One region of the Acetobacterium sp. K1/6 genome, then DNA from elsewhere that is predicted to be linked to it. Evidence: a T-box and tRNA genes for the amino acid it is inferred to sense, from the RefSeq annotation. Region 1 holds a T-box; the other holds one or more tRNA genes.
The links. A T-box is a leader RNA that pairs with one kind of tRNA and senses whether it is charged. The one in region 1 lies ahead of ileS (isoleucine--tRNA ligase), so its partner is inferred to be a tRNA-Ile.

Region 1 (4,434 bases):
TTATAAAAAAAATAACCCAGTACCGACAATTGTTACATCATGTTGTGCGCATCGGAGCGGACACGGCAGAGCCTGTCCGATTCCGCGGCGAACAACAGATTAACAATTGGTCGGTACGGTAGTTTATCACTAACCTCAAAGACCCCAGGGTCTTTGAGGTTGCTAAAACTTGACGGGGTTAAGGCGAAAGCGTTCCAGTGGTTTGTAGAGAATGGTGACTAGCACAATTCCCACCAGGCCTTGCAGTACACTAAAGGGCAGGTTCACCAAAGGGCCGGCAACGTTGCCGTACATGATTACTTCAGAAACGAAATAAACAGCAGTCATGGCAATGACGGCGGGAAAAGCGAAGAACAGCAAATTCTTTTCGGGAAAACGTTTCATCAGGTAACCGAAAATAAAGGCCATTGAGCCTTTGGCAATAAAGGTGGGCAGCACATAGGCCCCGTAGCCCCCGAAATAGTCAGCACTGGCCGATCCGATTCCAGCGGCAATCAGGCCGCCCCAGGGACCTAAAATAAAAGCGGATAAAAGAACTGCACCATCACCGGGATGAATATAGCCCGTGGGAAGAGGGATCTTCACAAGGGATGTCATCACAAAAGTGAGTGCCATCATTAATGCCGTGTAGGTGATTTTTTTGGTTTGGTCATTCATCTTTAAGTACCTCAATTCTAAAAAAATACTAAGCCAACGATAAACAGTCGACTTAGTATAAAATTATCTCATAGTTGTTTTAAAAAACAAGGGCTTGAATTCGTCGATTTTTTGAAAAATCTGAACCCATCAGACCTGTTCAATAAAGATATTAACGGCACTGTTCCCCGGGAGATCCGTTTTGTCCGGGTTGTTGGGTGAAATTGAAATGCTGATCGTATAACCGCTGACGGTTCCCTTGAGGTTGGTTGTTGCTGAAACCACTTCCTCAGAATAATCCGGGGCACTCGTTAGCAAGTTCTGATAGAAAACAAGGATTTCGTCGGTGGAATAGTCAGAAACATAAGACGTTTTCCAGCCCGGCTGTCCGGATACACCGGTAATCTGATGAGACTGAGAAAGACTGGTTACACCATAGAGAGGTACCATTTGGCTGGGATAATTGCCAGCGAGAAGACCGGCTTCATCAACATAAATTTCTTCATTATTTTCCTCAATAACGGTTTGCATTTCTTCAGGTACGACGATGGCGGTTGTTGCTGTTGTGTCTGGTTCGTTGTTCTTTATAGGTTCCGGCTGCTTAGTTGTTGTCGTGGTATTGGTTTCTTTAGTCGCTGTTTCTTCATCGTTTATCAGCTTTGGCATCAGCAGGGCGGCACCAGTGATAAGAACGCCAATGAGTAAAAGCGAAAGAAGGACATAACGTATTTTCATAAATAACTCCTTTTTAAATGCAATTGGCAGGCAATCGAGAAACGATAACGAAAGCTAACGGGCTTTCTTAATTACCTGATTACCGATTGAGTGCTTATTAGCATTATAACCGAGATTCTTAAATTTTAGAATAAAGATTTCAAAAAACTTGATTTTATTAAGGATATTGGATAGAATATAAAAGAAATCTTTTACGCTTTTATCGATATAAATAGAAATGAAGAATATAAATGTGAAGATAAGGACGCTGTGGGGAATGCTTTAACAGAGAGATAATCATTTTGGTGAAAGATTATTAAAAGACACCTCAGAGAGATCACCTTTGAACAGAATTTTTGAAGACTGGTTAACCGTTGGTTAAATCAGAGTAGGAAATTCCGGGGAACCGTTAAATTCATAGAGTGGGCAGTTTTCTGCCAACTTGGGTGGTACCGCGATTTTTCGTCCCTTGGATTTTTCAGGGGGCGTTTTTTGTATTTGTTGATTAGCACCGTTTAGCACATTTACGCGCGAGCTTTTATTTTATCAAAGCAACGAGATAAGCGCATAGTTTGGGTATTTAATTCAAAACATGCGCTTACAACACCGTCAACTTAAATCATTTAATTCAAGGAAAGAGACTTTATGGAGGTAGAAATTTGGCACAGTTCAAAACATTAATAGAAGGAAAAATCGGCGAAAGAGAAGACGTGATCTCTAAGCAATGGGAAGCCATGAATCTTTTGCAGAAAACCATTGATAATCGGGAAGGACAAGAAAATTTTGTCTTTTATGAAGGGCCCCCAACTGCAAATGGTCGGCCCGGGATTCATCACGTGCTGGCCCGAACCCTAAAAGATACGGTCTGTAAATACAAGGTCATGGATGGTTATCGGGTCATTCGTAAAGGCGGTTGGGACACTCATGGCCTACCGGTGGAAATCGAAGTGGAAAAACAGTTGGGTCTTTCCAGCAAACTGGAAATTGAAGCTTACGGCATCGATAAGTTCAACGAAAAATGTAAGGAATCGGTCTTTAATTATGAAAGCCAATGGAAAGAAATGAGCCGCAAAATGGGTTATTTCATCGATATGGAAGATCCTTACATTACGTTGGATAATAATTATATTGAAACCGTCTGGTGGATTCTGGATAAGTTCAATAAAGAAGGCTTTCTTTATGAAGGTCACAAGATCATGCCTTATTGTCCCCGTTGCGGTACCGGTCTGGCATCGCACGAGGTTGCCCAGGGTTATCAGGAAATAAAAAGTAATACCGTTGTGGCCGCATTTAAACGAAGCGATGCCAACGAATACTTTTTGGTGTGGACCACCACCCCCTGGACATTGGCGGCCAATGTCGCCCTGGCCGTTCATCCCGATGCCGACTACATTAAAGCCCGCAGCAATGATGAAGTTTATATCTGCGCCAAGGTTTTAGCACCCAAGTTATTGGGTGAAGACTACGAGATTCTGGAAGAAATGAAGGGCTCGGCGCTGGAATACGTTGAGTATGAACAGCTGATGCCGTTCGTGGTTCCCGATAAAAAAGCCTTTTTTGTCACCTGTGCCGATTATGTCACCACCGAAGACGGTACCGGGATTGTTCATATCGCTCCCGCCTTTGGGGAAGATGACTACAAGGTTGGTCGTCAGTACAACCTGCCGGTGTTGCAGCCAGTGGCCGAGGACGGAAAATACACCGACACCCCCTGGAAGGGACAATTTGTCATCGATGCCGATCTGGATATTATTAAATGGCTGAAGGCTGAAGGAAAACTGTTTAAAAAAGAAAAAGTCACCCATAACTATCCCCATTGCTGGCGCTGTAAAACCCCTTTGCTCTATTATGCCAAACCAAGCTGGTATCTGGAAATGACCAAGATTAAGGACCGTTTGATTGAAAACAATAATGGCGTCGAATGGTACCCGGATTTTGTTGGCGAAAAACGCTTCGGTAACTGGCTGGAAAACCTTAACGACTGGGCGATTTCCCGCAGCCGCTACTGGGGTACACCGCTGCCAGTCTGGCGCTGTGAGGAATGCGGTAAGCTGGAAACCGTCGGTTCCCGCAAAGAATTAGTCGAGCGGGCTGTTGAAAACATCGATGAAAGCATTGAGCTGCACCGCCCTTACGTCGACGATGTCCATTTCACCTGTCCCGATTGTGGCAAAACAATGACCCGGGTCAAAGATGTCATTGACTGCTGGTTTGATTCCGGCTCGATGCCCTTTGCCCAGTATCACTACCCCTTTGAAAATAAAGAGTTGTGGGAAGAACAATTCCCGGCTGATTTCATTTGTGAAGGGATTGACCAGACCCGCGGCTGGTTTTATTCATTACTGGCAATTTCCTCCTTTGTAACCGGAAAAGCACCCTATAAAAAAGTATTGGTCAATGACCTGATTCTTGATGCTGAAGGACAGAAAATGTCGAAAACAAAGGGCAATAGTGTTGATCCCTTAGAAATGTTTGCTGAATACGGGGCTGATGCGCTGCGTTGGTATCTGCTTTATGTATCACCAGCCTGGACTCCGACCCGTTTTGATGTTAAGGGAATCAAAGAGGTGCAAAGCAAGTTCTTTAACACCCTGAAAAATACCTATCATTTCTTTGCCCTTTATGCCAACACCGATAACATTGACCCAAGAGCGTTTTTTGTGCCCTATGCCAAGCGTCCGGAAATCGATGCCTGGATTCTGTCTAAATATAACCGACTGGTTAAAGAAGTTAGGGAAGAAATGGAAGTCTTTGATTTAACCAAAGCAGTCAAAAAAATCCAGAACTTTGTCAATGAAGATTTATCTAACTGGTACATCCGCCGCAATCGCCGCCGCTTCTGGGGAACCGAACTGACGGAAGATAAAAAAGCGGTTTACAACACCACCTGGGAAGTATTAGAAGGCGTGGTTCGCCTTTGTGCCCCCTTTGCGCCTTATATCACCGAAGAACTGTACCAAAAACTGACTGATGGTATCTCTGTCCACCTGGCCGATTATCCCACCGCCAATGAAGAGCTGATACAGGATGCCATTGAAGAACCGATGGATCTGGTCAGAGAACTGGTCAGCCTTGGTCGGGGGG
Region 2 (4,434 bases), on a different contig from region 1:
AAAACCGGTACCATCACGGAAGGGAACATGGAAGTCCTGTCAATGGAAACCATTTGTCATGACAAAAATCCCGTTCAGGCGATCAGGGCTTTAATTGCTAATCTAAAAGATGACAATGCCACCTATCGGGCGCTTAGCGAAAGCTGTCAAGGGGAGGCCCCAAAATGGCTTTGCGAGCGGGTCATTCCATTTTCGTCGGAACGGAAGTGGAGCGGCGCTTTTTTTGCGGAACAGGGTACTTTTGTGATCGGCGCGCCGGAGTTTGTTTTAAAAGAGCGTTACGATGAAATTAAGGAAAAGGTTGAGCACTATGCCAGCGAAGGTAACCGGGTTTTAATGCTGGGGTATGCTAAAGAACCCTTTAAAGAAGATGGCAGCCTGCCAGAAAATATCAAAACCATCGCTCTGCTGCCGATGGGGGATAAAATTCGTCATGAAGCCAAGAAAACGTTGGAGTTTTTTAGAAACCAGGGCGTTGATATCAAGGTAATCTCTGGCGATAACCCGATCACCGTATCTCAGGTGGCACATCGGGCGGGACTGCTGGATTGGGATAATTTTGTCGATGCGTCGACGCTCACAGAAGATGAAGATGTTCACAAGGCTGCCCAGATCTATTCGGTTTTTGGCCGGGTAAGCCCAGGACAAAAACGACTTTTGATTGAAGCCCTTAAAAATCAGGGCCATACCGTAGCGATGACCGGGGATGGGGTCAATGATGTTTTGGCCTTACGAGAAGCGGATTGCAGCATTGCTATGGCCGAAGGGAGTGATGCGGTGCGCCAAGTATCCCAACTGGTCTTGTTGGATTCCAACTTTGCTAGCTTTACCCGGGTTTTGATGGAAGGGCGTCGGGTCATTAACAACATTACCCGTGCGGCATCGCTGTTTTTAGTGAAGACGATGTTTTCCCTGATGCTGGCCGTTATTGTGATCATTGCCAATGAGGCCTATCCCTTTGTGCCGATTCAACTGACCTTAATCAGTGCGTTGACTATTGGTGCGCCTTCTGTTTTTCTGGCTTTGGAGCCGAATAAAAACCGGATCACCGGAAATTTTTTAGAAAAGGTTTTAAAAAAATCGTTGCCGGGTGCTTTGACGGTGGTGTTTAATGTTGTCTTAATTATGATTGTTGGTTCCTATCTGGCATTGGATCACCAGCAGATTTCGACGCTGGCAGTGATTTCCACTGGTTTAATTGGACTGGTTATTCTTTTTCGGGTCAGTCAACCTCTGGATAATAAGCGGTGGGCGTTATTTTTTACGATGACCGTTTCATTCCTATGCTGTGTCTTGTTTTTGGAAGACTTCTTTTTCCTGGTGCCGATTCAGGATTTCCTGCCAGCGATGTTGATTGTTTTGGGAATTACGATCCTTGATATCTATCCCTTATTGCGGATTTTTAGCTGGATCGTTGATCAGATTGAAAGGCTTCTCAATCGCCACCAAAAAGAAAAAAGGATGGCTAAAGCGACCGTATTAGAAAAATAGTAAAGCTAAAGCTTTTTTCGCAAAAGGATCAGAAATCTGATTCTTTTGTGAAAAAAAGACTTGCATTCATGTATTTGATCGTGCTATAATAAGCAAGTCGTCAAAGATAAGCTTTATCTGAAAGAACAAAGATAAAATAAAGATTGACAACAGATTGATAAACATCTATAATAGTCAAGTATTGTATCGAGGTGTAGCGCAGTTTGGTAGCGCACATGGTTTGGGACCATGGGGCCGGAGGTTCGAATCCTCTCACCTCGACCATTTTTTTTAAAATTACTTGGGGGCCTTTAGCTCAGTTGGTTAGAGCAACCGGCTCATAACCGGTAGGTCCGGGGTTCGAGCCCCTGAAGGCCCACCATATTTTTTTGCCCAGATAGCTCAGTCGGTAGAGCAGGGGACTGAAAATCCCCGTGTCGGTGGTTCGATTCCGCCTCTGGGCACCACCACTTAAAGAATAACAGCGAAAGCTGTTTTTTTTTGGTTAGAAATAGGTAAACATAAATAAACCTTAATCGCTATTGAGAAAAACGAAGAAATATTATAAAGTATAGAAATGACATCAGTAATATAAAAATACTTTTGTATCCTGAAATAACCTCAGAAACAGTCGGATGTGAAACGTTTTTTAAATGGAGAGCGGCTATTATACGAGTATCGATCGTAGACTTAAGTATTGTTATTAAAATTCAGGAGGATAAAATGATCTTACAAAAAGAACGAGAAGATGTGGTGCGTTATTGTCAAAAGCTGATTGAAGCAGGGTTAACGAAGGGAACCGGTGGCAATATCAGCATTTATAATCGGGAACAAAGGCTGATGGCAATCAGTCCTAGTGGCATTGATTACTTTGAAACAGAGCCGGAGGATGTTGTGGTTATCGATATCGATGGAAAGCATGTGGACGGAAAAAGAAAACCATCAAGCGAGCATGAGCTGCACCGCATTTTCTATGTGAAACGTGATGACATCGATGCAGTTGTTCATACGCACTCCGTTTATTCAACAGTACTGGCCACGCTTGAAGAGGGCTTGCCTGCCTCAAGCTACCTGATTGCGTTAGCGGGGTTGGATGTACGCTGTGCCGACTATGCGACCTTTGGTACTATGGAATTGGCGCAACTTACCTTTAAGGCCATGGTCGATCGTTATGCAGTATTGATGGCTAATCATGGTCTACTGGCTGGTGGCAAAGATATTCTAAATGCCTTTAATATTGCCGAAGAGATTGAACACTGTGCGGAAGTTTATGTCAAGGCCCGATCAATCGGAACGCCGGTGATTCTCAGTGAAGAAGAAATGACAAAAATGATTAGCATCTTCAATAAATCTTACGGACAAAAAATGACAAAAGCTGACTTAGACAAATAAAAAAAAGCTGCGAGTAACTCTTACTCGCAGCTTTTTTTACTGTCCCTGGCGACTAGCGCCGGGAAATCAAAAGGAAGTCGGCGGTAAACTTGCAATCTGACAAACAACAATCGCTAACACAAATGAGTAGAAAGAGGGGAATGTTTGAGAAAAATCTAACCCGTGAGAAAGTTAATTTTCATTATCCGTTCACATAAAAAGCACATTGTAGATATATAATTGTTACAAATGGTGAAGAGGTGCGAAAAAATGAAAATAGTAATGAAAAGATCAAAGAAATCCATAAAGCGCAAACGGAGGCGGACGATGATTGGCCTGGTGCTGATGTCCCTCATGGCAATGGGCGTTGTTTGCGTGGGTGTCATGGCAAATTCATACTCGATCACCACCAGCACAGAAAGCATCTTTGAAGCGAAAAACAAGAGTAGTGATGCTAAAAAAGTAGGCGGCGATATAATAATTCGCGATAGCGATGAAACACTCGATGACGTTATGCTTGAGTCGATTCGCGACTATTTTAAAACTTATTTTAAGGCCCTGGCCAATCTGGAATCAGAAGATATCACCGCGATGTTTGTGGATTCGTTTAGCGAAAACGCCTGGATCAATCAAGCGTCTATGGATTATCTGATTCAATTAAGACAAAGCCAGAGTAATGATCTTAAGATGACGGATTATCAATGTGGGCTGACCGTCACCAGTATCAGTGAAGGATATGGTGAGATTGAAGTGGTTTTAGTAGAAGATCACCATATCAATTTCGCTTTTATTTCCAATGTTGATTCCTATAGTTCCGGGATTGCCCATACCTTTTATCTGAGCGAAACTAAAGATGGTTACGCGATCTCAGAGCATTACAAAGAAGAAGACAGTTTTTTGATGTTGGAAGAAGCCATCGCAGACAGCGATGAAAATCCTCAGGATGTGGCAGATCAACTTCTCGGTGAAGCCTTAGCTGTTATTGAAGAATTATCCCGGGAAAAAGACGACTTTAATATGGAAAACGGCGATAGTTGGACCAACTCCACCGATCACAGCTATGATGCTGAGGCAGCAGTGGATTATGCCATGACCTGGGTTGATCCCATTGAAGTCTTGCGTAACGAGGACTATGGCGTTTATGACAATTATGGTGGCAATTGCAATAACTACATCTCCCAAGCGCTTTTTGCCGGCGGCATCCCCATGGATAGTGACGGCTACAATAATACCCAATGGAAGTGGTATGGTGAAGAAGTGGATGATGAGGATGGCTCAGACTGGGGGCGAAGTCCGGCCTGGACGGGGGTAGCGGAGTTTTACACCTATGCCAGTGAAAATGAAGGGTATGGACTGGCAGCACTGGTGGATGAGAATGTTTTTTCCGGTTCGATGGGTGACGTCTTACAATATGGACATAACGGTGACTGGCTTCATTCGGTTATTATTAGCGATGTAATAAACGATGATGACGGCAACATGGCAGACTATCTCATTAATTCAAACACCACGGATCGCATAAACTATCCGGCCAGTGCCTATGGCTATTCGGAATTACGACTGATTAAAGTTTTGGGTTGGAATGACGGCGAT

Region 2: it has a tRNA-Ile gene. The T-box ahead of ileS (isoleucine--tRNA ligase) is inferred to sense a tRNA for this amino acid. The anticodon was not compared.

Annotation. Positions count from the first base shown of each region.
Region 1 is NZ_JAXQGA010000013.1:27,958-32,391, forward strand. It holds gene U2P91_RS12140 (ECF transporter S component) at 163-657, opposite strand; gene U2P91_RS12145 (hypothetical protein) at 787-1,371, opposite strand; T-box leader at 1,598-1,823, shown strand; gene ileS (isoleucine--tRNA ligase) at 2,010-4,434, shown strand, end outside.
Region 2 is NZ_JAXQGA010000006.1:45,619-50,052, forward strand. It holds gene U2P91_RS06855 (cation-translocating P-type ATPase) at 1-1,491, shown strand, start outside; tRNA gene U2P91_RS06860 (tRNA-Pro) at 1,679-1,755, shown strand; tRNA gene U2P91_RS06865 (tRNA-Ile) at 1,776-1,852, shown strand; tRNA gene U2P91_RS06870 (tRNA-Phe) at 1,862-1,937, shown strand; gene U2P91_RS06875 (L-fuculose-phosphate aldolase) at 2,194-2,862, shown strand; gene U2P91_RS06880 (amidase domain-containing protein) at 3,112-4,434, shown strand, end outside.